DNA from 4 places in the Thalassospira sp. MIT121401 genome. Region 2 is predicted to be linked to each of the others. Evidence: riboswitches for the same ligand, from Rfam matches in the RefSeq annotation. Region 2 holds a riboswitch; each other region holds the start of a gene.

Region 1 (7,350 bases), 450 kb from region 2:
TACCGGGGCATAAGGGTCGAACAAATCTTGCGTCATCAAGGGCACTTTATGCTAAAAGCCCGCACATTGAATCATTCTGCGGGATGGCGTTTGGGTCTAGCCTAGTTCATCGCGCATGGACCATCAAGCAATCGGACAAGTCGAAGGATAAAGTCATGAAGGTTCTGGTCGTTGGCGGCGGCGGACGTGAACACGCACTATGCTGGGCTATTGCGCGCAGCCCGCGCATTTCCAAACTCTGGTGCGCACCGGGCAATGCCGGCATTGCGGATTCTGCGCAATGTGTCGCGATTTCCGATGGCGATATCGACGGTCTGGTAACCTTCGCCAAGGACAATGCGGTCGATCTGGTTGTTGTCGGCCCCGAGGCCCCGCTGGTTGCAGGGCTTGTCGATGCGCTCGATGCTGTTGGCATAAAGTCGTTCGGTTGTTCCAAGGCGGCTGCACAGCTTGAAGGGTCCAAGGGCTTCATGAAAGACATGGTGGCAAAGTTCGGTGTCCCGACGGCTGCCTATGGCCGTTTCACCAATCCCGCCGATGCCAAGGCATTTGTTGAAAAGCACGGTGCGCCGATTGTCGTTAAGACCGATGGTCTGGCCGCAGGCAAGGGTGTTACGATCTGTCAGACCGCGGACGAAGCATTTGCCGCAATTGATGAATGCATGGTCGGTGGCAAGTTCGGCGACGCGGGGGCGGAAATCGTGATTGAAGAATTCCTCAAAGGTGAGGAAGCCTCATTTTTTGCGGTTTGCGATGGCGAGAACGTCATTCCGCTGGTTGCAGCCCAGGATCACAAGGCGGTTGGCGAAGGCGATACCGGCCCCAATACGGGCGGCATGGGGGCCTATTCCCCGGCCCCGGTCTTTACCGATGCGGTCGAAGCCAAGGTCATGGAACAGATCATCGTCCCGACCGTCAAAGGCATGGCAAACGAAGGCCACCCGTTCAAGGGTGTGCTGTTTGCCGGCCTGATGATTGACGATGAAGGCAACCCGAAACTGATCGAATACAACATTCGTTTCGGTGACCCGGAATGCCAGGTTCTGATGACCCGCCTGAAATCAGATGTGCTTGATATCCTTGATGGTGCGGCCACCGGCACGCTTGATCAGGTCAAACCCGAATGGCACGACGAAACTGCAATGGTCGTTGTCATGGCCGCAAAGGGGTATCCGGGGTCCTATGAAAAAGGGACCGAGATCAAAAACGTCCCGGCAGCCGATGCCATGGACAAGGTCAAGGTCCTTCATGCCGGGACCAAGATGGATGGTGATAAGCTGGTTGCGACCGGTGGTCGTGTTCTTGGCGTCACCGCGCGCGGCGCAACCGTCACCGAAACCCAGAAACGCGCCTATGAGGCGGTTGATGCGATTGACTGGGAAGGTGGTTTTTGCCGCCGTGATATCGGCTGGCGCGCCGTGGCCCGCGAACAGGCATAAGCCCGTATCCAAACCGATTTTTAAAAGACCGGGTTACGCAACCCGGTCTTTTTTTATGCCCGTCTGACCCGATATCCCGACCTGATAGCGGATATGACAGCGGCCCTGATCATCGCGTTCGATATCGGCAGCAACCCCGAAAACATCGCGCAGGTTTTGCGATGTCAAAATCTGTTCGGGCGTGCCAATCGCAATCAGTTTGCCGCGATCCATCATCGCAATCCGGTCACAGAACATCGCCGCATGGTTCAGATCATGCAGGGCCGCCACCACCGTCACCGGAAGGGTCCGGACAAGATCAAGCAATCCCAGTTGATGATGGATATCAAGATGGTTGGTCGGCTCGTCCAGCAACAGGAAATCGGGCTGTTGCGCCAATGTCCGGGCGATATGAACGCGCTGTTTTTCCCCGCCCGACAATGTTTGCCACATCCGGTCAGCCATCAGATGCATCTCAACTGCTTCCAGCGCCTTTTGGACAATCGCCTGGTCATCTTCCGACCAGGGTGACAGCAAACTCAGATACGGCGTTCTGCCCAGCGCCACCGCCTCGCGCACGGTAATGCGGTCAATGGTGTCGGCCTGTTGTTCGACAAAGCCGATCCGTCGCGCCAGATTGCGACGCCCGACTTTTTTCATCGCTTGCCCGTCAAGCAGGGCCTGTCCACGAGACGGGGCACGAATACCGGCCAGAACCGACATCAGACTGGTTTTGCCAGACCCGTTCGGCCCGATCAGACCAAGGAATTCCCCCGGTTCAACCCGCAGCGACACATCACTGATGATTTTCTTGAAACCGGCATTCCAGCCAACATCGCGCAGTTCCAATGTCATCGCAGAACCCTTCCATGACAAAGAATAAGCGCAAAGGCCGGTGCCCCGATCAGGGCGGTAATCACCCCGATGGGAAGAACCTGACCATCCAGGATGATGCGTGAAACAATGTCAGCCGCAACAAGGAATATCGCCCCGATCAGGGCCGAAACCGGCAGCAAAAGCCCATGCCGGGTCCCGACAAAGAACCGTGCCGCATGCGGGATGACCAAACCGACAAAGCCGATCGAACCGACAAGACTGACCATCACAGCCGTCATGGATGCCGCCACCGCAATCAGAACCACATAAACACGGCGCACCGGCACGCCAAGCGATGCCGCCGATTCCACACCAAAGGTAAAAGCATCAAGTGCGCGCGCATACCAAAGACACACAACCAGCCCGCCAAACGCAACGGGCAGCGCAAGATAGACATCGTCCCAGCGCACACCGCTCAGATTGCCAAGCAACCAGAACATGATGCCGCGCGCCTCGTCCGCGGTTGCTGCCTTGGTGACGATAAAGGATGTCAGGGCGTTGAAAAGCTGTGATCCGGCAACCCCGGCCAGAATGATCGCGCCCGCACCACGACCGGCCGGAATGGCCAGAAGCGCTACAAACCCGAATGCCACCAGTGCACCGACAAACGCGCCAAGTGACAGCGAAACCATCCCCGCCCCAAGACCAAGAATGGCAACACTGACCGCGCCGGTAGATGCCCCCGCCGAAATGCCCAGCAAATAGGGATCGGCCAGACTGTTGCGCAAAAGCGCCTGCAACACGGCCCCCGACAACGCAAGTGACGCCCCACAGGCCGCAGCCACAAGTGCACGCGAAATCCGGTAATTCCAGATGATCCCGGAATCGATTGGATCAATCTCATAGCCTGCCTGCCACAGATGATTGGCAATGGTTTGAAGAACCGTGCCAAGGGGAATGTGTGTCTCCCCCTTGGCAGCGGCAATTGCAACCACAGCGGCAAGCAGGATCAAAGCCGCCACGGCCGCACCGCTTCGCGCAAGATATGCCCGCCCCGCCCGCGATCGTGCGGGGGGCTGAGGGGGTGCTTTTTCAAACATTGAAGTCTCCGGGCATATCGAGCGCCATCGGGTTAGGCAATCAGTTCGAGGCACTCAGGCGTTCGACAGCCTGGGCAAGCGTTTCAATACCGTCAATCAGACGAATGGTCGGGTCCATCGATTGCGCATCCATCACAACGATATTGCCGTTTTTAACCGCTTTCATCTGGCGTGTAACCGGATCGGTTTTCAAAAAGTTCATTTTGACTTCCCAATCATCTGCCGGAAACCGGCGACGGCCCATTTTACCGATCACAATGATATCGGGATTGGCGCGCGCAATGGTTTCCCACCCCACGGTCGGCCATTCTTCGTCGCTGTCGATGATGTTTGTTACGCCAAGTTTTTCCGCGATATAGCCCGCCGCCCCGTTTTTGCCCGCGACATAGGGATCGCTTTTAATCTCGGCACTGGAAAACCAGAAGACGGTTGAAACATTGCTGTTCCCGCTGGCATTGACCTGTGCCAGGGACCGGGCTTCACGATCTTTCAACCTGGCAATCAGGGCCGCGCCGCGATCCTCGATATCGAAAATCTGCGCAAGGTCGGAAATTTCCCGATAAATCAGGTCCATGGAGAAACGGTCATGGCGCACCCCGTCGCCGCCGCCGGCATTGTCCTTGCCGACACAATCGGCCGGTGCGGTATAGACCGGGATCGAAAGTTCATTGAACTGTTCGGTGGTGCCGACAATGCCCTTGGGACCGACATGCCATTGATACTGGGTGGCGACCAGTTGCGGTTTTTGCGCAACCACGGTTTCAAAGCCCGGATCATTATCAGCCAGACGCGGCACGGACGCATTCACATCCCTGAATTCATCCATGACCGGACCAAACCAGACCCCGGTGCCTTTGACCTTATCGGCCAGCCCCAGCGAATAGAGGATTTCTGTCGTGCTTTGTCCAAGCGACACAACCCGTTCGGGGGCTGCATCAAAGTGCAGCGTGCTGCCGCAATTTTCGATGGCAAGCGGATATTCCGTCGCAGCCGCAAACGGGGCCGAAATCATAAAACCGGCAGCAAACACCCCGACTGCCAGCGCATTTTTATAGTGACTGATCACTTTGACTTCCTTTCAAAGACATACCGGCAAGGGTCGGCAATTACCGGCCATTGCACAGCATATCGCAAATGTTATGTTATAACATAACATACACTTTACTATCGTCAAGGGACTGGCAAAAGTGTCGGGAAATGGCGGAAGATGTCAGGATCGGTATTCAGGCGCATTTACAAAAAACTGCCGGAAACCGCGACATATGCCGACATTCTCCGGGGCACCCCGCCCGGTCCGTCGCATTCATGTCGGCAGGTCTCCTGGCTCGCGGGTCAAAGCACTTTTCCTGGCCTTCCCGGGTTCATCCCAGTGGCATTGGTCAGAAAAACGCTCACCGCCTACAGTTGCGGGGGCAGCTTCGGTTGATGGGCATGCAGCCCAGATCGAATTCCCTTCATCCGATATCCGGATACCGACATCTGACCGTTAGATTAAAGCCCAAACCCGGTCAAGGAAATTGGCAGATGACCAGAGGCATTTACACAGGGGTCCATGCAGAAATTGCAGTCGACACGACCTTGAATTTGCCATGTTTCATCCCGATTACCTCCACACTGTCTGGTATGCTTGCCGACAAATGAAACCATTGGAACATGATGCACATGACGACTTCTGTTGAACGCAGACGCTTTTTGAAATCCATCGCGGCAGCCGGTCTTATCCTGCCGGGAATGTCGATCTATCAGCATGCATTGGCAGAAGTACCGGGGCTTGACCTTGGTGCGGGACAGCCGTTTGATTTTGCCGATCTGATTGCGCGTGCCAAATCGATGGCGCAGGCCGCCTATGAGCCGCCGGTCGCCCCCAACCCGGAAATTGTCGGGCGGATCGATTACGACACCCATGGAAAATTGCATTACAAACGCGATCATTCGCCATTTTCCGATGGATCGGGCACCTATCCGGTGACGTTCTTCCATCTGGGCATGTATTTCGCCAAGCCCGTGCACATGTATCTTCTTGAGGACGGCACAGCACGCGAAGTCATCTATAAACCCGATTACTTTGACATGCCAGCCGACAGTATTGCCCGCCAGCTGCCCGAAAACAGCGGCTTTGCCGGGTTCCGACTTCATGAAGAACTGTCGCGCGATGACTGGAAAACCCAGGACTGGGCGGCGTTTCTTGGCGCATCCTATTTCCGTGCCATCGGTGATGAAGGCCAGTATGGCCTGTCCGCGCGCGGGATTGCGGTCAATACCGCCACATCCCAACCCGAAGAATTCCCCGATTTCCGCCAGTTCTTTATCGAGCCGGCCAAAAATGCCGAAGACCCGGTCACCATCTATGCGCTGCTTGATGGGCCAAGCATTACGGGTGCATACAAATTCCTGCTCTATCGCGGGCAGGGTGTGACGATGGATATCGAAAAACACCTGTTTGTCCGTCGCGATATCGAACGGCTTGGCATTGCGCCGCTGACCAGCATGTTCTGGTATTCCGAACAGAACAAATCATTCCGGTTTGACTGGCGCCCGGAAGTCCATGACAGCGATGGCCTGGAATTGTGGACCGGCAGTGGTGAACGCATCTGGCGACAGTTGAACAACCCCGAAACCATCCGCGCATCTGCCTTTGCCGATCATAATCCGCGCGGTTTTGGACTGATGCAGCGTGACCGCGATGTGAAGAACTATCTTGATGGTGTGCGCTATCACCGTCGCCCCAGCCTGTGGGTCGAACCCCAGGAAGACTGGAATGACGGTGCTGTACAGTTGATCGAAATCCCGACCGACGATGAAATCCACGATAACATCGCGGCATTCTGGGTTCCGAACGCCCCGGCCAAAGCCGGAAACAGCTATCAGTTCAAATATCGCCTTCACTGGCAGGCCCATAACCCGTTCCCGGTTGCCGAACTGGCAAAGGCAACTTCTACCCGGATGGGACGCGGCGGCGAACCGGGCACCAACCGCCCGAAAGACGAGGTCAAGTTTTCCGTCGAATTCGAAGGCGATGTTCTTGGCACCCTTGCCTATGGCGAGTTCCCGGAAATCGTCGTATCGACATCGCGTGGTGAAATCACCCGCACCAAGATCGAACCGATCATGGATACCCGTATCTGGCGGGCGGCCTTTGACCTGAAGGCGGCCGGCACCGATCCGGTTGATCTGCGTATGTATCTCAAACGCGGGGATGCCCCGCTCAGTGAAACCTGGATGTTCCAGCATCTGCCGGCACTGGGTAATCAGCATCAAGGCTGATCAAAACCTGGCAAGAATGATCAGGGGGCGGCAACACCGCCCCCTGTTTTTTTATTTACGACGCCATGCCTTCGCCCGGGCGCGCTTGGGCCGATTGCCCAAGGATTGCCATGACATCGCGCATCGGTGGTGCACCAAACATGCGGGCATATTCGCGGCTGAACTGCGATGCACTTTCATAGCCGACCGCATAGGCCGCACTGGCCGCGTCCTTCATTTCTGCGAGCATGATCTGACGCGCTGTCGTCAGGCGCAGGCGCTTTTGATATTGCAGCGGACTCATGGCGGTGACCTGTTTGAAATGATGATGGAAGGATGACGGGCTCATATTGGCGAAATCTGCCAGTTCCTCGATCTTCAGCGGCTTGTCGAAATTATCCTTCATCAACCGCAATACCGCCGATATCCGCTGCATGTTGCTGCCACCAATCGCAAGACCGGCAATCAGCGCACCCTTGCCGGTGCGCAACAGTCGGTAATGCACTTCGCGCATCAAAAGCGGCAACATGACCCCAATGTCATCGGGCCTTTCAAGCAACTCGACCACGCGCAACACCGCGTCAATCAGGCTGTCGGTGGTTTGTTCGACAAACAGTCCGCGGGCACTTTCGCCTTCTGCCCCGATCTTGAGATCCATATGCGTGACCAGCTCGCTTAAAATCTTGCCATCAAGATCAAGCGACAAACTGCGATAGGGTTGCTGATCACTTGCCAGTGTCACATGCCCGACAAGGGGCAAATCCACCGATGCC
Region 2 (7,350 bases):
GCATCAAACACCGCCCCGCAAAACAAGTAATCAACGCATTCAGGTTATCGAGATGAGCAAGAAAATACGCATCGGCATCAACGGTTTCGGCCGCATGGGGCGGCTGGTTTTACGGGCGGGCTGGGGCCACCCGAACCTTGAATTTGTTCATATCAATGAAATCCGGGGCGGGGCCAAAACCGCGGCCCATCTTCTGGAATTTGATTCGGTTCACGGCCGCTGGTCCAACCGGGTTGATTGCATCAATGACCAGGTGGTGATTGATCAGACCCACAAGATTTCGTTTTCCGAAAACGCCACACCGGCCGACACCGACTGGATCGGCATGGGGTGCGACATCGTTCTGGAATGCACCGGCAAATTCAAAACGCCCGAAACGCTTCAGCCCTATTTTGATCAGGGTGTGAAAAAGGTCATCGTCGCAGCCCCAGTCAAGGAAGGTGCGCTTAATATCGTCTATGGGGTCAATGATGATCTTTACGATCCGGCGACACATCATCTTTTGACAGCGGCAAGCTGCACCACCAATTGTCTGGCCCCGGTGGTCAAGGTCATGCACGAACAACTTGGCATCAAGCATGGTTCGATCACCACCATCCATGATGTGACCAACACCCAGACGATTGTCGATCTTCCGCATAATGACCTGCGCCGGGCGCGGTCGTGTCTGCAATCATTGATCCCGACCAGCACCGGCTCCGCCACCGCGATCACGATGATTTATCCGGAATTGGCAGGCAAATTGAACGGGATCGCCGTGCGTGTGCCGCTTCTGAACGCATCGCTGACCGATTGCGTGTTTGAAGTGGCGCGCGATACCGATGTTGAAACGGTCAATCGCCTGATGCGCGAGGCATCGGAAACCTATCTTGCCGGTATTCTGGGCTATGAAGACCGCCCGCTGGTCAGTGTCGATTACCTTAATGACAGCCGGTCTTCGATCATTGATGCCGGATCGACCATGGTGATCGACAAGCGACAGGTCAAAATACTGGCCTGGTATGACAATGAATGGGGCTATGTCTGTCGTATGGCGGATCTGGCTGCCAAAGTCGCGCAATCGCTTTAGGAATGCCGATCATGTCATCTGCCATTCGCAATTATGCACTTGTGACCGGGGCCTATTGGGGCTTCACCCTGACTGACGGGGCGTTGCGGATGCTGGTGCTGTTGCATTTCCATGCCCTTGGCTATTCGGCATTTGAAATTGCCCTTCTGTTCATCCTCTATGAAGTGGCGGGGATTGTAACCAATCTGGTTGGCGGATGGCTGGCACAAACACGCGGGCTGCGCTTTACCCTTTATAGCGGATTGATCCTTCAGATCGCATCGCTTGCCGCACTTTCGCAAACACAGGCCGATTGGGCACCGGCCATTTCGGTTATCTATGTCATGGGACTTCAGGCCGCATCGGGTGTGGCCAAGGACCTGACCAAGATGTCGAGCAAATCGGCAATCAAGGTTCTGGTGCCCGCAGATGCCGGGGGCGCGCTTTTCAAATGGGTTGCCCTTTTGACCGGCTCGAAAAACGCCCTTAAAGGGGTCGGCTTTTTCATGGGCGGTGCGCTTTTGTCCTGGCTTGGATTTTCCGGGGCATTGCTTGCCATGGCTGTCGGTCTTGCCATCACGCTGATCGCGGTTGCACTGTCACTGGGCAATGCCATGTCCGGACCGTCAGAAAAGATCAAACCCAAATTCCGGGACGTGTTTTCGCGTGACCGCAAGATCAATGTCTTGTCGGCAGCCCGGCTTTTCCTGTTCGGGTCGCGTGATATCTGGTTTGTGGTCGGACTGCCGGTGTTTTTGGCAGCCGAACTGGGCTGGAACCATATCGAGGTAGGCACCTATATGGCGCTTTGGGTGATCGGATACGGCTTCATTCAGGCCTTCGCGCCCAAAATGCTGCGCGCCGGATCACACGAACCCGATGGCCGCACCGCCCGGTTCTGGATCGCAGCCTTGATCGCGGTGACCACTGCCATTGCCGCGGCCGTCACACAGGGGATTGCGCCGCAACTTGCAGTTCTGGGCGGGCTTTTGGTGTTCGGGATTGTCTTTGCCGTGAACTCGTCACTGCATTCCTATTTGATCCTTGCCTATGCCGACGGCGACAAGGTCGCGATGAATGTCGGGTTTTATTACATGTCCAATGCCATCGGGAGGCTTTGCGGGACCATTCTGTCGGGCGTTGCCTATTCCTATGGCGGGCTGGTCGGATGTCTTGTGACGTCGATCGCGTTTTTGACCATCAGCTGGATCATCAGTGCCGCCCTTCCGGCAAGAAGCGCCATCACACCGCAGAGTTGAACAAAAAAGTTCTTTCGCAGATGCGGGATAAATGACTGAAAAGACTCACAATCCGGATTCACGAAAATTTCATCGTGCAAAAAACCGTGACAAGACACTGCATATAGGGGTACGATTCCAATTAACGGTCAATCACTGGACCGCAGGAGGGGTTCCCGAGTGCCGCGAAAAAGCGTCTTACAACGAGAATTTTCGCCCCCCGGATCGCACATGCAACATGTTGTGACCGGCGGAAACTCCTACCGCCACTTCCATCGCAAGATGAAAATTGAATGCGCGCCTTTCCATGACGGAATGGCGCGTTTTGCTTTTTTGGCACATTTGATGAGGTGATCGTCATGGGTAAGCGCGCAGCACGCCGTCGTAACCGTCCGCAACAGTCCGACAACAATGTCCATGAACTGTTTGATGAAAAGAACGCTGACTGGCACCCGCTTCAGGGGGAAGTCGCAGAACAGAAAGGACAACGCGATCAAAGCTACCGCCGCAACATCCGCCCGAAAAGTGAAAACCAAGCCGCATTGATGGAAGCCATTGATGCCTTCAACCTGGTCCTTGCCCTTGGCCCGGCAGGCACCGGTAAAACCTATATCGCCGTTTCCAAGGCAGTCGAAGCCCTTGATAAGGGTGATATTGGTCGTATCGTTCTGGCCCGCCCGGCTGTTGAAGCCGGCGAAAATATCGGCTTCCTGCCCGGCGATGTCGAAGCCAAGATGGCACCTTATCTTCGCCCGCTTTATGACGCGCTTAATGATCGTCTTGGCACCAAGCGCCTGCGCACATACCTTTCGGACGGCACGATTGAGATTGCCCCGATCGGCTATATGCGTGGCCGTACCCTGAACAATGCCTTCGTCGTCATCGACGAAGCCCAGAACTGCACATACGGGCAGCTCAAGATGCTGGTGACCCGTCTGGGCTGGAATTCCACCATGATCCTGACCGGCGACCCGGATCAGACCGACCTACTGCCGGAAATGTCGGGTCTTTCGGAAATGTCCGAGCGACTTGAAAATGTCGAAGATGTCGCCTGTGTCCAGCTGCGCGACAAGGACATTGTTCGCCATCCGCTGGTTGCAAGCATGCTTACGGTTCTCTGATTTCGGTCATCAAGTTCCGACACAGCAAACCAAAGAAGAAAAAAGGACGGGCCCCGAAAGGGCCCGTCACTTTTTTGGATCTGCTTATATAGACTGATAATTCTTGGCTTCGCGCCCGATCACCGGGATCGGTAAAACCTGTCAAGAAAACATATATATTGACGAAATTTTCAATCCGAACCCAATATATAGACATCACGGTCCTTCTTACCGAACCATATCGGTTTGAAGGCTAAGAGGGAATTCGGTGCGTTTTGCATATGCACGACAATGCCGAAGCTGCCCCCGCAACTGTAAGCGGCTAGCATTAATCCAACCATGGTCACTGAAATGCTTGGCATTTCGGGAAGGCCGGATGAAGCATCGATCCGCAAGCCAGGAGACCTGCCGTGAGCGAACGTAAACATTCACGGGCGGGGTGTCCCGGTGGAGTGCTTGTGATCTGACTGGCAGACCGCCAATCATCCCTGCATACCTCCGTTTGGCCTTTGCCCCCATATGATTGGGGCTTACGATGTCAGAAACAGTCGAGTTGGAACGGCCAGCCGTTTCCGATCCTTCATCAAATTCATACACCATCTATCAGGTGATCCGTCGTAACGGATCGGTCACGGCCTTTGATGCAACCAAAATCAAAACAGCCCTGACCAAGGCATTTCTTGCCGCAGAGGGTGAAACCGCGTCGGGATCACATCGGGTACATGACATTGTCGATGGATTGGCCGATCAGGTTACCACGACCTTGTTAAAGCGGGCCGCGCCGGGCCATACCCTTCAGATCGAAGATATACAGGATCAGGTCGAGCTGGCCCTGATGCGCAGCGAACATCACAAGGTTGCGCGCGCCTATGTCCTGTATCGTGAAGACCGTGCGCGCGAACGCGCCAAGCTTGATGCACGCAAGAAAAGCAAAAAGGCCGGGCAGCCCGAACTTCATGTCACCCTGCCCGACGGCAGCAAAAGGTTGCTTGATATTGACCGGTTGGCGACCGTGATTGCCGAGGCCTGTGGCGACCTTGATGGCGTCAGCACAGCACCGATCATGGAAGAAACCAGAAAGAACCTTTATGACGGTGTCACCACCGGGGAATTGGCACTTGCCCCGATCATGGCAGCCCGAACACTGGTAGAGCGCGAACCGAATTACGCCTTTGTCAGCGCACGCCTGTTACTTGACAAGCTTCGGACAGAAGCCCTGAGCTTCGTCTTCGACCAGCCCGAACAAGCCACCCAGGCCGAGATGGGCGCACGATACGCGACCTATTTCCCCGCCGCGATCAAGGCAGGCATCAAGTCCGGCCTGATTGATCCGGAATTGTTAAAGTTTGACCTGAAAAAGATTGCCGCTGCGATCAAACCGGAACGCGATCTGAACTTCCAGTATCTGGGACTTCAGACGCTTTATGACCGTTACTTCCTGCATGTCAAAGGGTCGCGGTTTGAACTGCCACAGGCCTTTTTCATGCGGGTTGCCATGGGTCTTGCCATCCGTGAGATCGACCGCGAAGCCAAGGCAATCGAATTTTATGATCAGCTTTCGACCTTTGTCTTCATGGCATCGACCCCGACCCTGTTCAATGCCGGGACATGCCGCCCGCAACTGTCATCCTGCTTCCTGACCACCGTGCCCGATGACCTTGATGGCATCTTCAAATCGGTCAAGGACAACGCGCTTTTGGCGAAATATTCCGGCGGTCTTGGCAATGACTGGACCCCGGTGCGTGGTCTTGGCGCCCATATCAAGGGTACAAATGGCCAAAGCCAGGGCGTGGTTCCGTTTCTGAAAGTCGCCAATGACACCGCCATTGCGGTTAATCAGGGTGGCAAGCGCAAGGGGGCTGTTTGTGCCTATCTTGAAACCTGGCACATCGATATCGAAGAGTTCCTTGATCTGCGCAAGAACACGGGCGACGACCGCCGCAGGACGCATGACATGAACACGGCCAACTGGGTACCGGACCTGTTCATGGAACGAGTGATGGCAGATGCGCCATGGACCCTGTTTTCGCCCGATGACACGCCGGACTTGCATGATCTTTATGGTGCGAAATTCAAGACCGCGTATAAGGCATATGAAGCCAAGGCCAATAGCGGCCAGATCACGAATTTCAAAACCGTGCGCGCGGTGGATCTTTGGCGGCGCATGTTGACCATGCTGTTTGAAACCGGTCATCCATGGATCACCTTCAAGGACCCGTGCAATATCCGCTCCCCGCAACAACATCGTGGCGTGGTGCATTCATCAAACCTGTGCACGGAAATTACACTCAATACATCGGCAGACGAGGTCGCGGTTTGTAACCTTGGTTCGATCAATCTTCTGGCCCATGTCACCGAAGACGGCCTTGATCACGACAAGCTGGCACAAACGGTGAAAACCGCGATGCGGATGCTTGATAACGTCATTGATATCAACTTCTACACCATCCCCGAAGCACGCTATTCCAACATGCGTCATCGCCCGGTTGGCCTTGGCCTGATGGGCTTCCAGGATGCGTTGCAGAAACTCAAAATCGCCTATGCATCGGAACAGGCAATCGATTTTGCCGATGAGAGCATGGAAGCCATTGCCTTCCACGCCATTTCGGCATCGGTTGACCTTGCCGCCGAACGTGGCCGCTATGAAAGCTTCGACGGATCGCTTTGGTCAAAGGGCATCCTGCCAATCGACTCCCTTGAACTGCTTGCCGACGTTCGTTCGGAATTCAATGTGGACCGGACCCAATGTCTTGATTGGGATGGCCTGCGCGAACGTGTCAAATCGACGGGTATGCGCAATTCCAACACCATGGCGGTTGCCCCGACCGCAACGATTTCCAACATTTGTGGCGTCAGCCAATCAATTGAGCCCGCCTATCGCAACCTATTTGTGAAATCGAACATGTCTGGCGATTTCACGGTGGTCAATGCCGCCCTTGTCCGTGATCTGAAAGAACGCGGTCTTTGGGACGAGGTGATGATATCCGACCTGAAATATTATGATGGCAGCATCGGCCAGATTGACCGCATTCCCGATGACCTCAAGGCGCTTTATGCAACCGCATTTGAACTTGATTCATCCTGGTTGATCGAGGCGGCATCACGTCGTCAGAAGTGGCTTGATCAGGCGCAGTCCCTGAACCTTTATATCGCCAATCCGTCTGGCAAAAAGCTTGATGATCTTTATCGTCTGGCGTGGTTGCGCGGACTCAAAACCACCTATTACCTGCGATCAAGTGCCGCGACCCATGTCGAGAAATCGACACTTAAGGGCACCGATGGTCGGCTGAATGCGGTGGTGAATGCCCCGCAAGCCGCAAACCCTGCCCCGTTGCCTTCGCCTGTCACCGCGCCAGCGCCAGCAACAGCGCCCGCAGTCAGCAATCGTCCATCCGCCGTCATTGATGCGGGCGCCGCATCCGATGCGATCACCAGTGGGGACGTCTGGGGCAAGGCCTGCTCTCTTGACGATCCGGATTGTGAAGCCTGCCAGTAACAAGAAAACGGGAACGAGAACCATGCTAGATTGGGTTGAAAACGACACTCCCGCTGCGACAAACAATGTCACCAGCAACCCGGCATCATCTGATGCCGGGGACGGAACCACAGATGCCACCGGACTTGGCGAGATTGACCGTTCCGGCGGTCGTGTCACGGTCAGTGACAAGGCGATGATCAATTCGCGGGCCGATGTGAACCAGCTTCTGCCGCTCAAATACGGCTGGGCCTGGGACAAGTACCTTGCGGGTTGCAACAATCACTGGATGCCGACCGAGGTTTCCATGCAGGCCGACATCGCGCTTTGGAAATCGCGCGATGGTCTGACCGATGATGAACGTCGGATGCTGAAACGCAATCTTGGCTTCTTTGCCGCATCCGAAAGCCTTGTTGCCAACAACATCGTTCTGGCAATTTATCGCCACCTGACCAACCCGGAATGCCGCCAGTATCTTTTACGACAGGC
Region 3 (7,350 bases), 1.6 Mb from region 2:
TCTGTTGAAGCCGCGTGATCTGATGCAGCCTTATCGCCTTGAAATGGGCACACGGCTTGAAAATCCGCGTGGCAAGGACCTTTATGCGTTTTGGGGTGACAAGATCGCCAAAGAGATCAACAAGCTTACCGAAGGCCACAAGGACCGCAGCCTGATCAATCTGGCATCCAACGAATATTTCAAGTCGGTCAAGACCAAGCTGCTTGATGGACCGGTCATCACACCGGTCTTTAAGGAAGTCAAAGGCGGGGCTGCCAAGGTTGTCGGCTTCTCAGCAAAGCGTGCGCGTGGCATGATGGCGCGTTACATGATCGACAATCGACTGGAAAACCCGCAAGACCTTAAGAAATTCAATGTTGACGGTTATTGCTACCAGGATGACCTGTCAAACGAGACGGAGTGGGTCTTTACCCGCGTCCATGACCAGTAACGACAATTTTTTCGGTGAGTACGTATGACCGACGAGCATCTTGAACAGCTCGAGGAAGAAAATCATTTACCCGAATCTCATCCGTTTTCGGGGTATTTGAGAACATTCTTTCGGGGGCCGGGCCGTTCACGCAGCCTGACGCGCGAAGAGGCATTCGATGCCTTTTCAATGATCCTGCGCGATGAGGTCGAGCCGATCCAGCTTGGCGCATTTTTGCTTATGCTACGCTATCGGGCGGAAACGCCGGAAGAACTCGCAGGCATGATCGAAGCCGTGCGCAAAGCCGCAAGGCTTGATGCGGATGATGGACAGGACGCCAACCCGGTGGGCCGCCCGATGCTTGATTGGCCTTCATATGCGGCTGGTCGAACCCGTGGTCTGCCGTGGTTTGTATTGTCGGCACATTTGATATCGCAGAACGGTGTTCCGGTTCTGATGCACGGTTATAACTCGCATCTGGTCAATGGTCTTGGAACCGAGGCCGCGATCAAAGCGCTTAAGCTGCCGATCGCGATGTCAGCCGAAGAAGCCCGTTCGGATATTACCGCAAAGGGGTTTGCTTATCTGCCGCTGCGCCATATGCATCCGAAATTGCAGGAACTGATCGGTCTGCGGTCGCTTCTGGGGCTGCGCAGTCCGGTGAATACCCTGTTGCGGTTGCTAAACCCGTTACAGGCGCGGGCTGCTTTCCTGGGGGTGTTTCATCCGGCGTTTCTGGATGTGCATCGCGAAACAGGCAAGCTTCTTGAACTGCCGCGAATTGGCGTGATCAAGGGCGGGGGCGGCGAAGCAGAACGCACACCGTTCAAACATGTTGATCTTCGGATGCTTGATAACGGCGAGCTTTGCGACGTCCGGTGGCCGGCACTTTTGCCAAAAACCGAAAAAGAAATCGACGATCAAAGCCCGGTGACCCTCAAACACTTCCTGGCTGTTTGGCGCGGCGAGGTCGAGGATGCCCCGGCCGAAGCCAGGATCAAGGGCAGTGCAGCGATGGCGGCATTCCTTGCGGGCAAAGCCGATTATATGGACGAAGCCGAATCCCTGGTGCAGGGGTGGTGGGATAATCGCGATCGCGATATCGGTTGATATCGCGTTTTCGCAGTGAATGATTTTATGAAAGCGGGACGGATTGACGTCCCGTTTTTCATTCTAGAATGACGAGCCCGGTTCTTTGAGAAACGCGATTTCTTCTGGTGTGGATGTTCGGCCAAGGATGTCATTGCGGTGCGGATAACGCCCGAACCGGTCGATGATTTTCTTGTGTTTGATTTCAAAACCGTAATTGTGTTCAAGCCCAGGCTGATCAAACAGGGTCACGGCAATTTCATGGATCATTTCGGATTCTGAATGCATATAGGGCATATACAGAAACGCCCGCTGTTCAGGTGATCCAAGTTCCTTGTCCTTGCCCAAGGATACGGCTTCCTGTGCAAGAATAAGCGCGATCGGATCGGCAGCAAATGATTGCGGCGTGTCGCGATACATGTTGCGTGAAAACTGATCCAGAACGATGATTTCGGCAAGGCGCCCCGATGCGGTGGTGCGCCAGGTGAAAAGTTCACCGGCAAGCGCCGCGGCATGAATGTCGGAAAATCGTTCGGCAATGTGGGTATCAAGTGCAGTATCCTTGATAAACCATTGCTTTTGTTCGAGTTCCTTGAACCAGAAGTCCAGGACTGTTTCAGGAGCCATCATTTCCAACCCATCCCATGTAAGGCCAATCGCAATATTGTGCGATGTGTTTGCTGATCTTTGCCGCGGGAAGGGCGAAGGTCAAGCAATGGCGCGAAAAGATAATCCGTTCTGATGCGGGCAAAGAGTTGACAGGTGTTTGCCGCCCATGGAATATGAACGCGTCTTGGGTGTTGATCCATTGGATCGGCTTAAAAGGGAACGTGGTGCGTTACGACAATGCCACGGCTGCCCCCGCAACTGTAAGTGGTCCGAGCATTACCTATGCCACTGGTGACAAACCGGGAAGGCGTAATGCTTTTGAAACCACGAGCCAGGAGACCTGCCTTTGACTGCCGGACACGGCTTGTCCGGTACTGAACTGTTGGACGCCGGGGTGAGCGTCAGGTTGCAGGGAAAAGGCGGTCTCGTCGTGAAACCGGTATCTTGCTTCCAGCCATCCTATCGTTCTTGATCCTAACTCTGTGCGTCGGGAAACTTTTCTGACGTGCATCGTTCGTGAAAAGAGACGATTACATGTTTAAAACTCTTGGCAAGCTTGCGATTGCAAGTGCCTGTTTCGCGTTCGCGTCACAAAGTGCGCACGCCCATTTTCAATTGGCCTATACACCGGAAGTCAATGTGACCGCCCCCGGCGAACTGCCGGTGAAACTGATATTCTGGCATCCGTTCGAAAACGGACATGTCATGGATATGAAAAAGCCGGTGGCGTTTTACGCAATCCATCGCGGTGATAAAATTGATTTATCTTCAACGCTTTCTGAGGTGACCTTCACAGGGAAGGAGAATACCGCCAAGGCGTATGACGGTACTTTGACCCTTAAGCGCAGTGGCGATTACGTGATGGTGGTGGTGCCCGAACCCTATTACGAAGAAAGCGAAGATATCTTCATTCAGCAGATCACCAAGTCCTATGTGAACCGCAACGAAATCCCGACCGACTGGATGGAGGCACAGGGACTTGTGACCGAAATTCTGCCGTTAAACCGGCCGACCAACATTGTCGCAGGTTCGACCTTTACCGGTCGGGTGCTGAGCAATGGTGAACCGGTATCCGGGGTCGAGGTTGAAATCGAATATATGGCAGCCGAACCCGATATGGACCGTAACGCGCCCAAGGAACCGACAGCAGGACCGATGCCCGGTGGGGCGATTGTCGCGATTACCGATGCCAACGGGTATTTTACGTTCGGGATCCCCAAGGCCGGATTTTGGGGTTTTGCGGCCCTTGGCAGTGGGCCGGACAAAGAATTTCAGGGAAAAGAGCTTTCACAGGATGCAGTCCTGTGGGTTCGCGCCTATGATGTGCAATAGGCTTGGGGACAAAATAGATGCATATTGTTGACGGGGCACTGGCCCCAGAGGTGCTGATTGGCGGTGGCGTGCTTGCAGTCGCGGGGCTTGGCCTTGGATTGCGCAAACTGCCAATCGATAAAATTCCGGCGACGGGGGTGTTATCGGCGACGTTCTTCGTCGCCTCCCTGATCCACGTGCCGGTCGGTCCGTCGAGCGTGCATCTGATTATGAGTGGCCTGGCCGGGCTTGTGCTTGGCTGGACCGCATTCCCGGCACTTTTTGTCGGGCTTTTGTTGCAGGCCATCTTTTTCGGATTTGGCGGTTTGACTGTATTGGGGGTCAATACCGTCAATATTGCGTTTCCTGCGGTGATTGCCGGTTTCATGTTTCGCGGATTGGTGTCGCGAAGCAATCCAACCTTTGCGGCAATCTGGGGCGGGTGTGCCGGTGCGCTTTCAATTGCGCTGACCACCTTGTTCGTAGCTATTTCCCTTGGTCTGAGCGGGGAAGGGTTTGTACCGGCGGCCAAGCTTGTTTTCTTTGCCCATATTCCGATCATGGCGGTCGAAGGTCTGGTGTCTGCAGCAGCGGTTTATCTGATCATGAAGGTCAAACCGGCCTTGCTGATGGCCGATGCCCAGATCCGCCGATATGACGCACAAAACCCCGCGATCCTGGCCGAACAGGTGAATGAGGCCAACAATGGCTAAGCTTGCAACTGGGGTGTTTCTGGCAGGCCTTCTGTTCGGAATGCAGGCCGCCCAGGCCCATAAGGTGATTGCATCGGTTTTTCCAAGCGGCATAGCTGTCGAAGGGGAGATCGGGTTTTCCAATGGCGATATGGCTGCGGACACGCTGGTTGAAATTTTTGACCGGCAGGGAAACAAGATCGATGAAATCAGAACGGATTCTGACGGCTTCTTTGTCTATACGCCAAGCCGGAAAGTTGACCTTGTCTTTCGGGCCGATCTGGGGGCAGGGCATGTTGCAGAAGCCAGTTTTGATATTGCCGACCTGACGGGAATTTCAGGGGCAGGCAGCATTGCCGCAGTTTCTTCGGATGATAGCGCTAACATCACTGTGGATGGGGCAGTTGTCGGGGATAATGCAACCAAAACTGCAATCACCCGCGAACAGGAAGAAGTCATTGCCGCGATCGTTCGTGATGAATTGCGGCCATTGCGTCGGGAAATTACCGCCTACAAGGAAAAGAACGATCTTCAATCGATTCTGGGCGGTATTGGTTATATATTCGGGTTCTTCGGGATTGCCTATTATCTGGCAGCAAGACGTTTGAGAGCCAAAGCAACCAAATCATGAGCCATCTTTTCGGGCATGACCAGCCATTAAGTGTTCAGGGAGGCGGGCAACGACCGTCTTCCTTTGTCGGATCGTTTGATCCGCGTGTTCGGGTGGTGGCGGCCGGTTTGTTTTCGGTGATGGTCGTTTCCCTGCATCAGATCGAATTCGCGCTTGCTGCCTTTTTTGTGGCAGTGGCGACGATGTTCATGACTGATTTGCCTTTGCGTCTGACCTTGAAACGTATGGCAGCAATGGACGGGTTCATCATTGTGATGCTGGTGATGTTGCCATTCACAACGCCGGGAACCGCCATGTTTACCGTCCTGGGTGCCGAGGCCAGCAAGGAAGGATTGCAACATGCAGTCCTGATCGGCATTCGCGCCAATGCGGTTGTTTTGATGATGCTTAGCCTGCTTGCCGGGTTAACGCCGGTGGGACTTGGGCATACATTATACCGGCTGCGTTGCCCAGCAGCCTTGGTACATCTCATGATGTTTACGGTGCGCTATATTTCGGTTCTTCATGATGAATATCATCGACTGCGCATGGCCATGAAATTGCGTGGCTTCAAGGCGCGCAACAGCATTCATACCTATCGGTCGCTGGGGTATCTTTTCGGGATGTTGCTTGTCAGGTCTCTTGAACGTGCCGAACGGGTTCTTGAGGCCATGAAATGCCGCGGATTTAGTGGCCATTTCCCGATGATTGATCATCTTGTGTTCCGGCAACGTGATGCCCTTTTCGGGGCGGGGTTTCTGATGCTGGTTTCCGTGCTTGTTATTCTGGATCGTTTTTATGTCGTCTCTTATTGAACTAAACGATATTTCATACGGATACCGCGCAGGGCAAAATGTTCTGGACCGTGTCAGCCTGTCGCTTGAGGCCAGTGAAAGATTGTTCATTACCGGTCCAAATGGGGCTGGCAAAAGCACGCTGTTGCGCATTCTGGTTGGTCTGATCAAACCGTTTGGCGGCGAAATCAGGGCATTTGGAATGCCGCGTGTAACGGATAAGGATTTCCATGATCTGCGCTGTCGGGTCGGGTTTATTGTTCAGGACCCCGATGATCAGCTGTTTTGTCCGACCGTGGTCGAAGATATCGCTTTTGGCCCGCTTAATCTTGGGGCCAGCCGCGAAGAGGCACTGGCGATTGTTGACGAGGTACTTGATCAACTTCATCTCAGACATTTGCGCGAACGCATCACCCACGAGCTTTCAGGCGGGGAAAAGCGGCTGGTTTCTGTGGCGGCGGTTCTTGCCATGAAGCCCGATGTTCTTTTGCTTGATGAGCCGACGAACGCGCTGGACGAAGAAAATCTTCACCGGCTTGAGGAGATATTGCTGGAACTGCCGCAAGCCATGATTCTGGTGTCGCATGACCCGCATTTTCGCCGGAAACTGGCCACCCGGACGTTGGAATTGCGCGCCGGGAAAATGTCGCAGGCCAAGGAACTTGCACCCAAAAAATGTACTGCATCCGATCGCGCAAGGCAAAATGCCAAGGCCGATGATCATTCATTTGAAACCCTTTGACGGTTTAAGATAGGGTGTAAGGCGACACACAGCCCGGATGCCCCAACATGTCGCCATTTTCCATTTCGGCCTTTCGACATCTTTTTGCTGCCCAGATCACGTCCCTGATCGGGACCGGATTAACCACGGTGGCCCTGTCACTTCTGGCGTTTGATCTGGCCGGGGCGGATGCGGGGCGGGTATTGGGATCCATTCTGGTTTTGAAGATGGTCGCGTATCTGGTGATCGCCCCGATTGTCGGTGGGATGGCGCATTTGTTGCCGCGCCGGACATGGCTTGTCGGGCTTGATATCTTGCGTGCTGCAATTGTTCTGTGTTTGCCCTTTGTCGATCAGATCTGGCAGATTTTTGTTCTGGTCTTTGTTGTCAATGCCGCGTCCGCCGCGTTCACACCGGTCTTTCAGGCCATTATCCCGGAAATTCTCGAAGACGAGAAATCCTATACCAAGGGCCTTTCCTATGCCCGGTTGGCCTATGATCTGGAAAACCTGATCAGTCCGGCACTTGCAGCCGCCTTGTTGTTTGTCTGGTCGTTTGACAGTCTGTTTATCGTCAACAGCCTGACATTTGCACTTTCGGCCGCTCTGATTGTGACAACAACAGTGCCGCGCGCCGCCGCGACGGATCGCGAAGGCGGCATTTACGCCAATACGCGGTTCGGGGTGGTTGCATATCTCAAAACGCCACGGCTACGCGGACTTCTGGCCGTTCATTTTGCGGTTTCCTGCGTCGGGGCGATGATCATCGTCAATACGGTTGTTTTGACGCGGTCGATCCTTGGCGGGTCTGAAATTCTGACCACGGTGTTTCTTGCCTGTGCCGGTGGTGGATCAATGGTTGCGGCATTCGTCATGCCCAAGATCATTGATACAGTGGGCGAGCGCCGATTGATGATGGCCGGAATTGTTGCCGCATCGCTGGCGATGGTGGCAGGTGCCGTGATCATGGGGGCAGGCATTCGCGATGTTGCCGCCTTTGCATTGCTGTGGGTGTTTGCCGGGGCCGGAACCACATTTGCGCAGACGCCAGGTGGACGGTTGGTGCAACGATCTGCCGGTGCGGGGGATCGTTCCGCATTTTTTGCCGCCAATTTT
Region 4 (7,350 bases), 420 kb from region 2:
TCCACCGATTTGCAAATCTGGTTGATGGCAGCCCCGCCATTGATGAAATTCTCTACCATTTGCTGGTTTACGCTTGGCGGAAATGCAGACACGCCCTGTGCCACAACGCCATGACTGCCGGCAAAGACAGTGACGCGGGGCCGAGACATCCGCGGGCGTGATGTTCCCTGCCAGCCTGCCAGCCAAAGACTGAAATCTTCGAGACGGCCAAGTGACCCGGCCGGTTTGGTCAGGGTCGGCTCACGGTTGGCAACAGCAGCCTGTGCCTCTGCGTCAACGGCCGGCAAATCGGCCAGAAGACTGCGAATTTCATCAAGGCTTTGGGGCGGGTGCTTGGGATTGAACATTGTGGTCTCCGGCTGGCGGCAAATCGTCAAAAAGCGTGTTCCGCTTGGCTTCTGGAATGGTAAGGATTAGGGTCAGAAACCAATCAATTGGTGTGTTTCAGTATCGGCCAACGGTCTGCCGGTCCCGGATCCGGGATGGCTTCGGTTTCGCGGTGGACTGAAGAACCCCAATAAAATCGGCCCCAAACTAGGCCTATGCGCAACAGATTGCCAGTTCGAAAATCGGAATTTCATGGTGTCCGAAGATCATAACCAAAACGAAACAAACATGCAAAGCACAGATACACCGACAGGTGATCCGCATGATGATGCGGATAAAACGTCTGTTGATGCGTCGGTTTTATCCGATTTCTGGCGTGCCATGGCATTGCTCAGCCGGGTGCCGTTGCCCCCGGTTGGTGATTTCCGGGCGGCTCTGATCGCGCGATCTGTCTGGTGCTGGCCACTTGTCGGGCTGGTTCTGGCGGGCCTGGCATTGCTGCCGGCGATGCTTGTCGATTTTCTGACGGGAAACCCCCTTGTCTATGCGATCTTTGCCATTGCAGCGATGGTATTGCTGAGCGGCGCGATGCACGAAGACGGCATTGCCGACTGTGCTGACGGCTTTGGCGGCGGGATGGACCGCGACCGCAAACTTGAAATCATGCGCGACAGCACTGTCGGGACCTATGCGGTTGTCATGCTGATTTTGACGCTGGGTTTGCGGCTGGTTCTGATTACGGCTGCGGCGGATATCGGACAGGCCGGTATCCTGTTTCTGATCATGGCGGTTATTTCCCGTGCGGCAATGCCGGTTGTTATGCGCATATTGCCGCCAGCGCGGGATAACGGACTGGGCAAAGGGGCCGGGCGGCCCGGATGGCTTCCGGTTCTGGTCGGGTTTGCCATTGCCAGCGCCATTGTTCTGGTATTGGGCGGTATCGGTGCGATGTTTGCGGTAATCGTCGGTGTGATGATCGCGATCCTGATCGTCGCAATGGTTGCCAGATCACAAATCGGTGGCCAGACCGGTGATGTGTTGGGGGCAACCCAAATCTGTGCCGAACTGTTTGCCGGTATCGGATTCATTGCCGTAATGGCATAGCCAGGAACTTTGCTGATCGCTCAAAACGACCATGATTGACTGCCAATGTCCGAACAAACCGGGGAAAGCATGACCAAAATCAAGACAACGCGCTGGTGGCTGGTGCGTCATGCGCCGGTGCAAAACCCGGAACGTCTGGTCTATGGCCGAAGTGACATGCAGGTTGATCTGTCTGATGAAAAAAAACTGCGTGCGGTGGCGCGGCACTTGCCCCGCGATGCGGTCTGGATGACCAGCCATCTGTCACGGACGCTTGATACCGCGCTCAAGCTTCAGGAACTGATCGACGAGGACATCACCCCGACCCGCGAAAGCGGCTTTGCCGAGCAACATTTCGGGGCCTGGGAGCTTCAGCGCTGGAACGACCTTCCGAAAGGCGAAACCACACAATTCTGGACCGATTTCGCCCGACAGCAGCCGCCAAATGGTGAAAGCTTTGCCGATATGGTCGAGCGGGTCGGTCCGGTTTTCACCCACGCCACCAGCTACTGGGCGGGCCGTGACATTGTTGCAGTGGTCCATGGCGGTACCATCCGCGCGATCATGGCCAATGCGCTGGGACTGTCACTTGAAGCGGCATTGTCATTCCATATCGATACGCTAAGTCTGACCAGACTGGAATATATTGACGGTGTGGATCAGCCCGGCTGGCGTGTGACCGCGGTCAATCAAAGCTTCGGATGATTTTGACAGAAAATAAAAACGGCATCGACCCGCTGTGGAACGATGCCGTCAGGATGTGGATGTCGTGACCATTTCCGTGCCATAGACCGCCCTGTCCGCGGCAATCAGGCCGTTTGCAGCTCGGAATTCAAGGGAAGATCTTCAAGTGCATGTTCAGCAAGATAGCGATCAAGCATATCTGCGGTAATGTCATGCTTTTCGCAGATCGCAGTCACGTCTTTCAAATAGGCTTCGTAATAGGGCAGCGGGCGGCTGCGTGACTTGTTGCGCAATTTGGCGACATGCGGGAAATCTTCACAAAGAGCCGTATTCTCAATCGCCTGGATGACGTTGTCATCAATGATGGCTGCGGGCATCTTGCGATAGGTCTTTCCACAGGCTGACAGCATTTTGCTGGCGGTGGGGACCGATATCCCCGGCTGGGAAAGCAATTCGTTCAATTCTTCCTGGCCGAAATCCGAAATCGACATCAACGTGATGAGCGTCGGCAGATCACGCACGAGCAGCGACAGCGCATTGACGCGGATGCCACGCGCATGGGACCAGATGATGGTGCCGATCACCCCTTTGGAAGCATCAAGAGCAAAGATGCTGCGCACATCGCGGCGCGACAATGTAATGTCCGCACCGGTCGCATATTCTTCCAGAAACGTCTGAAAGGCCCGATTGTCGGAATTCAGGCGTTCAAGCAGACCAAGCCACATATCCTTGCGCGAGGATGTGGTCCAGGTTGGTGTGTTCGGATTTCGGATTTTCGATAGTTGTGCAGAAACTGCCATCTGATTTTGCAAAATTCCAGTTAACCCCAAGAGTTTGGTGCCGCAATTATGCGGCCCACCGGTTTTGATGTTTTTTGTCCCGGTGATCTTGCTGGAAGGTGATTTGTTACCACTCTAATTCCAGCTTGATAATATTATGTTCCCTTAAAGGAGGGCCGGCCTCAAGCAGGCAATTCTTACAAATACTGACCTTCCGGTTAGCTGACCCGTTCGGACAGAGAATGCCCTTTGGGTTCAAGGGCAAACCTGTTAGGTTCGGCGCACCGTTCGGTGATGGGAAATCGGTGCGATGCCGATGCTGCCCCCGCAACTGTATCGGGTTGGGTGATCCGGGTGGATGTATTGCCATTCACCAGCCACCGGGAAACCGGGAAGGCGGATTGCTTTCATGCCCGCAGCCAGGAAACCAGCCGAATGGTGTCATCATCTCAAATGATGGCGACGCAATCGGGCCTCGGTGGGAGGCCATGGCGAGGAATAGAATATGACCCGGACTGACCCGCCTTGCGGGACACATCTGATTCTTGGCGGTGCGCGATCTGGCAAAAGCCGGTTCGCCGAAAACATCATCAATGCGGCTGGCGGCGGCATATATATCGCGACCGGTCGGGCATGGGATGATGAAATGGTCAACCGCATCGACCTTCATAAACAATCGCGTGGCGATCTTTGGCAAACGATCGAGGAACCGCTTGATCTTTGCGGTGCACTCGACACCTGCAATCAGCCGGACGGCAAACCGGTTCTGGTCGATTGCCTGACCTTGTGGCTGACCAACCTGATGCTTGAAGATCGCGATATTGATGCTGAAATCGACCGGCTTTGTGATCACTTGCCTGGGCTGGGTATTCCGGTGTTGCTGGTATCAAACGAAGTCGGTTTCGGGATTGTACCGGAAAATGCAATGGCGCGCGCTTTTCGCGATCATGCCGGACGTCTCCATCAACGTATTGCCGCATTGGTTGAACGGGTGACGCTTGTCGTTGCCGGCATTCCGATGCAGGTCAAATGACAATTTAAATGATTGAATTTCAAGGAATTTGAAAATGGCACAATTGGGTAAAATCCCGGCAACCGTCATTACCGGCTTTTTGGGGGCCGGCAAGACAACCATGATCCGCAACATGCTGGAAAATGCCAATGGCAAACGCATTGCCCTGATCATCAATGAATTTGGCGATCTGGGCGTTGATCGCGGCATCATCAACGGGTGCGGTATCGAAGGCTGTGCCGAGGATGATGTGGTTGAACTGGCAAACGGATGTATCTGCTGTACGGTTGCGGATGATTTTCTGCCAACGATTCGTGGCCTGATTGATCGCGATACGCCGCCTGATCATATCGTAATCGAAACATCCGGGCTGGCCCTGCCCAAGCCGTTGGTCAAGGCGTTCAACTGGCCCGAAGTACGGTCGCGCGTGACTGTCGACGGGGTTGTCGCGGTTCTTGATGGTGCGGCATTGCGCGACGGGCTGTTTGCCCATGACCATCATGCGGTTCAGGCCCAGCGCGAGGCTGATGAAAACCTTGATCATGAAAGCCCGCTTGAAGAACTGTTTGAAGAACAGCTTCATTGCGCCGATATGGTGGTTCTGAACAAGACCGACCTTCTGACCGACGAAGAACGCACCAAGGTCGAAGCCGATATCCGCGCTGAACTTAAAAAGCCGTCGGTCAAAATCATCGCGACCGAGCATTCCCGTGTTGAAAACGCCATTTTGCTGGGCCTTGGTGCTGCGGCCGAGGATGACCTCGATAGCCGCCCGAGCCATCATGATGATGGTCATGAACATGATCATGATGATTTTGAAAGTTTTGTTGTCTCATTTGATGCGGTCAATGATCCGGCGGTCCTTGAAAAACGCCTGATCGACATCGTGCGTCAATATGATGTTCTGCGCATCAAGGGTTTCCTTGATGTTCCGGGCAAACCGATGCGCCATGTGGTTCAAGGGGTCGGCGAACGTTTCCAGCGTTACTTTGACCGTCCCTGGGCCGATAAGGAAAACCGCCGTTCCGAACTGGTGGTGATCGGCTTGCATGGTATGGACCGTGCCGCGATCGAGGCCGCAATCAAGGCAGCCTAAGCCCATTGGGCACACATAAAACCATATGACCGATACCGGATGTTTTGCGTCCGGTATCGGTGCTTTTGACGACAGAACAGACGGAATTTCAAATGCATCTTTTGGCAGCACAGCCCGGCATGGTCACCGATGGCAGCGAAGCGGTCGATCTTGGTCAGGAACCGGGCGATGTCGTCATCCTGTCTGCGGCCGAGTCCGAGCTTGCCTGCCTTGCCGGGGCACAGGCACGTCTGGCGGATGCGTTTGGTGATGATGTTCCGTCTTTGCGTTTGGCCAGTCTTTTGCAGCTTGGTCACAATATGTCGGTCGATCTTTATGTCGATGATGTGCTTTGTGATGCCAAATTCATCATCGTGCGGATCTTGGGCGGGCGCGGTTATTGGGAATATGGTGTCGAGCAGCTGGTCGCCTTGGCGCGGTCGCGTGATATCCCGATGGTGCTGTTGCCCGGTGATGATCAACCCGATGCCGAACTTCTGTCGCTATCCACCGTCAAGGGTGCTGAATATCAGCATATCTGGCGCTACCTGATCGAAGGTGGCCCGCAAAATGCCGAAAATTTGCTGCGTCTGATCTATGAAAAACTGAACGCAGATGTGCGGTGGAACTGGTCGCCAGCCGCTCCGTTGGTCAAGGCTGGCGGATATTGGCCGGGCATGTCACAGGCCGGTCTTGATGATATCAGATCAAACTGGAAAACCGATCAGCCGGTCACCCCGATCATTTTTTATCGATCACTTGTCCAGGCGGGAAATCTTGACGTCATAGATGCGCTGGTTGCTGCATTGTGCGACAACCATCTCAATCCGTTGCCGATTTTTGTCGCCAGCCTCAAGGACCCGGTGGCAAGTGCGCTGGTCGGAGACTGGCTTGCGGAAACGAATGCCGATCTGATTTTGAATACGACCGGGTTTGCGCTTTCCGTTCCGGGATCGGAACGATATGACGGGCCGTTTGATGCCGTTGATGCGCCGGTCTTTCAGGTGGTCTTGTCCGGTGGCAGCGAAGATGCATGGCGCGATGGTGTAAACGGGCTTGCCGCCCGTGATATCGCGATGAATGTCGCCTTGCCCGAGGTCGATGGTCGTATTCTGGCCCGGGCCGTTTCGTTCAAGGGATCGGCGGGTAAGGATGACCTGACCCAGATCGATCTCGTCAAATATATCCCGGTGCGCGATCGGGTCGATTTCACCGCAAAACTTGCCGCCAACTGGATCAGGTTGCGCAAATCTGCCCCGTCAGATCGCAAGATCGCCATGGTCATGGCCAACTATCCCAACAAGGATGCCCGTCTGGGCAATGGTGTCGGGCTTGATACGCCGGCTGGCATGATCGAAACCCTGCGCGCCATGCTTGAAGACGGATACGCCATCACCGATTTGCCGGCAGACGGCGATGCCCTGATTGCCGCGATCAAGGCCGGGCCGACCAACGATTTCAAGTCCCTTGCCACGCGTGAGATACGGGTAACGCTGTCCCTGGCGGATTATCAAACCGCCTTTGCCGCGCTGCCCAAATCGATCCGAAGCCAGGTGATCGAGGCCTGGGGTGATCCCCAAACCGATCCGTTTTATCTGCCCGATCAGGAAAGCTTTGCCCTGTCGATCCTGCCGATGGGCAATGTGGTCGTGGGCTTGCAGCCCGCGCGTGGCTACAACATTGATCCGCTTGAAAGCTATCACTCGCCCGATCTGGTGCCGCCGCACAACTATTTCGCCTTTTACATCTGGCTGCGGCATGTGTTTGGCGTCGATGCGATCATTCATTTTGGCAAACATGGCAATATGGAATGGTTGCCGGGCAAGTCACTGGCACTCTCCGAGGATTGCTTCCCCGAAGCAGTCTTTGGCCCGACCCCGCATTTCTATCCCTTTATCGTCAATGACCCGGGCGAAGGCACACAGGCCAAACGCCGTGCCCAGGCGGTCATTCTTGACCATCTGACCCCGCCCCTGACTCGCGCGGAAAGTTACGGGCCGCTCAAAGATCTCGAAGCATTGGTCGATGAATATTATGATGCTGCTGCGGTCGATCCGCGCCGTTTGACGATCCTGAAACGCGACATTCTTGAGCTGGCCATTCGCATTGGTCTTGATCGTGATTGCGGGATCGAGGCGGATGAGGACGAAGAAAGCGCCTTGGCAAAGCTTGATAACTATCTGTGCGAGCTTAAGGAACTTCAGATCCGCGATGGTCTTCATATCTTTGGCAAGGCACCAGAAGGCGATCTTTTGACCGATCTTCTGGTCGCGCTGGCCCGCTTGCCACGTGGTGCTGATCACGGGCCGAAGGCATCCCTGCATCGCGCAATTGCCAAGGATATCCTGGCCGACCCGGAATTTGATCCCCTTGATTGCGCCTTTGCTGAA

The links. Region 2 has a riboswitch for cobalamin ahead of SIB88_RS20325 (ribonucleoside-diphosphate reductase subunit alpha). Riboswitches for the same ligand answer to the same signal wherever they lie in the genome.
Region 1: linked by a shared signal. The riboswitch ahead of SIB88_RS18405 (ABC transporter substrate-binding protein) and the one ahead of SIB88_RS20325 (ribonucleoside-diphosphate reductase subunit alpha) in region 2 are both predicted to bind cobalamin.
Region 3: linked by a shared signal. The riboswitch ahead of SIB88_RS13230 (DUF4198 domain-containing protein) and the one ahead of SIB88_RS20325 (ribonucleoside-diphosphate reductase subunit alpha) in region 2 are both predicted to bind cobalamin.
Region 4: linked by a shared signal. The riboswitch ahead of cobU (bifunctional adenosylcobinamide kinase/adenosylcobinamide-phosphate guanylyltransferase) and the one ahead of SIB88_RS20325 (ribonucleoside-diphosphate reductase subunit alpha) in region 2 are both predicted to bind cobalamin.

Annotation. Positions count from the first base shown of each region.
Region 1 covers NZ_CP138926.1:3,984,030-3,991,379, forward strand. Annotated here, with positions in the region: gene xseA (exodeoxyribonuclease VII large subunit) at 1-36, opposite strand, end outside; gene purD (phosphoribosylamine--glycine ligase) at 156-1,439, shown strand; gene SIB88_RS18395 (ABC transporter ATP-binding protein) at 1,473-2,273, opposite strand; gene SIB88_RS18400 (FecCD family ABC transporter permease) at 2,270-3,334, opposite strand; gene SIB88_RS18405 (ABC transporter substrate-binding protein) at 3,375-4,400, opposite strand; cobalamin riboswitch at 4,627-4,826, opposite strand; gene SIB88_RS18410 (glucan biosynthesis protein) at 4,997-6,598, shown strand; gene SIB88_RS18415 (AraC family transcriptional regulator N-terminal domain-containing protein) at 6,654-7,350, opposite strand, start outside.
Region 2 covers NZ_CP138926.1:4,431,324-4,438,673, forward strand. Annotated here, with positions in the region: gene arsB (ACR3 family arsenite efflux transporter) at 1-30, shown strand, start outside; gene SIB88_RS20310 (ArsJ-associated glyceraldehyde-3-phosphate dehydrogenase) at 53-1,069, shown strand; gene arsJ (organoarsenical effux MFS transporter ArsJ) at 1,081-2,307, shown strand; gene SIB88_RS20320 (PhoH family protein) at 2,646-3,407, shown strand; cobalamin riboswitch at 3,589-3,814, shown strand; gene SIB88_RS20325 (ribonucleoside-diphosphate reductase subunit alpha) at 3,922-6,882, shown strand; partial or broken gene SIB88_RS20330 (ribonucleotide-diphosphate reductase subunit beta) at 6,920-7,350, shown strand, end outside.
Region 3 covers NZ_CP138926.1:2,867,399-2,874,748, reverse strand. Annotated here, with positions in the region: gene yaaA (peroxide stress protein YaaA) at 1-430, shown strand, start outside; gene SIB88_RS13240 (glycosyl transferase family protein) at 455-1,519, shown strand; gene SIB88_RS13235 (DUF924 family protein) at 1,583-2,128, opposite strand; cobalamin riboswitch at 2,277-2,470, shown strand; gene SIB88_RS13230 (DUF4198 domain-containing protein) at 2,642-3,439, shown strand; gene cbiM (cobalt transporter CbiM) at 3,457-4,131, shown strand; gene SIB88_RS13220 (cobalt ABC transporter permease) at 4,124-4,741, shown strand; gene cbiQ (cobalt ECF transporter T component CbiQ) at 4,738-5,535, shown strand; gene SIB88_RS13210 (energy-coupling factor ABC transporter ATP-binding protein) at 5,519-6,256, shown strand; gene SIB88_RS13205 (MFS transporter) at 6,304-7,350, shown strand, end outside.
Region 4 covers NZ_CP138926.1:250,859-258,208, reverse strand. Annotated here, with positions in the region: gene cobT (nicotinate-nucleotide--dimethylbenzimidazole phosphoribosyltransferase) at 1-347, opposite strand, end outside; gene cobS (adenosylcobinamide-GDP ribazoletransferase) at 616-1,431, shown strand; gene SIB88_RS01160 (histidine phosphatase family protein) at 1,501-2,115, shown strand; gene SIB88_RS01155 (hypothetical protein) at 2,220-2,894, opposite strand; cobalamin riboswitch at 3,134-3,324, shown strand; gene cobU (bifunctional adenosylcobinamide kinase/adenosylcobinamide-phosphate guanylyltransferase) at 3,379-3,906, shown strand; gene cobW (cobalamin biosynthesis protein CobW) at 3,941-4,981, shown strand; gene cobN (cobaltochelatase subunit CobN) at 5,074-7,350, shown strand, end outside.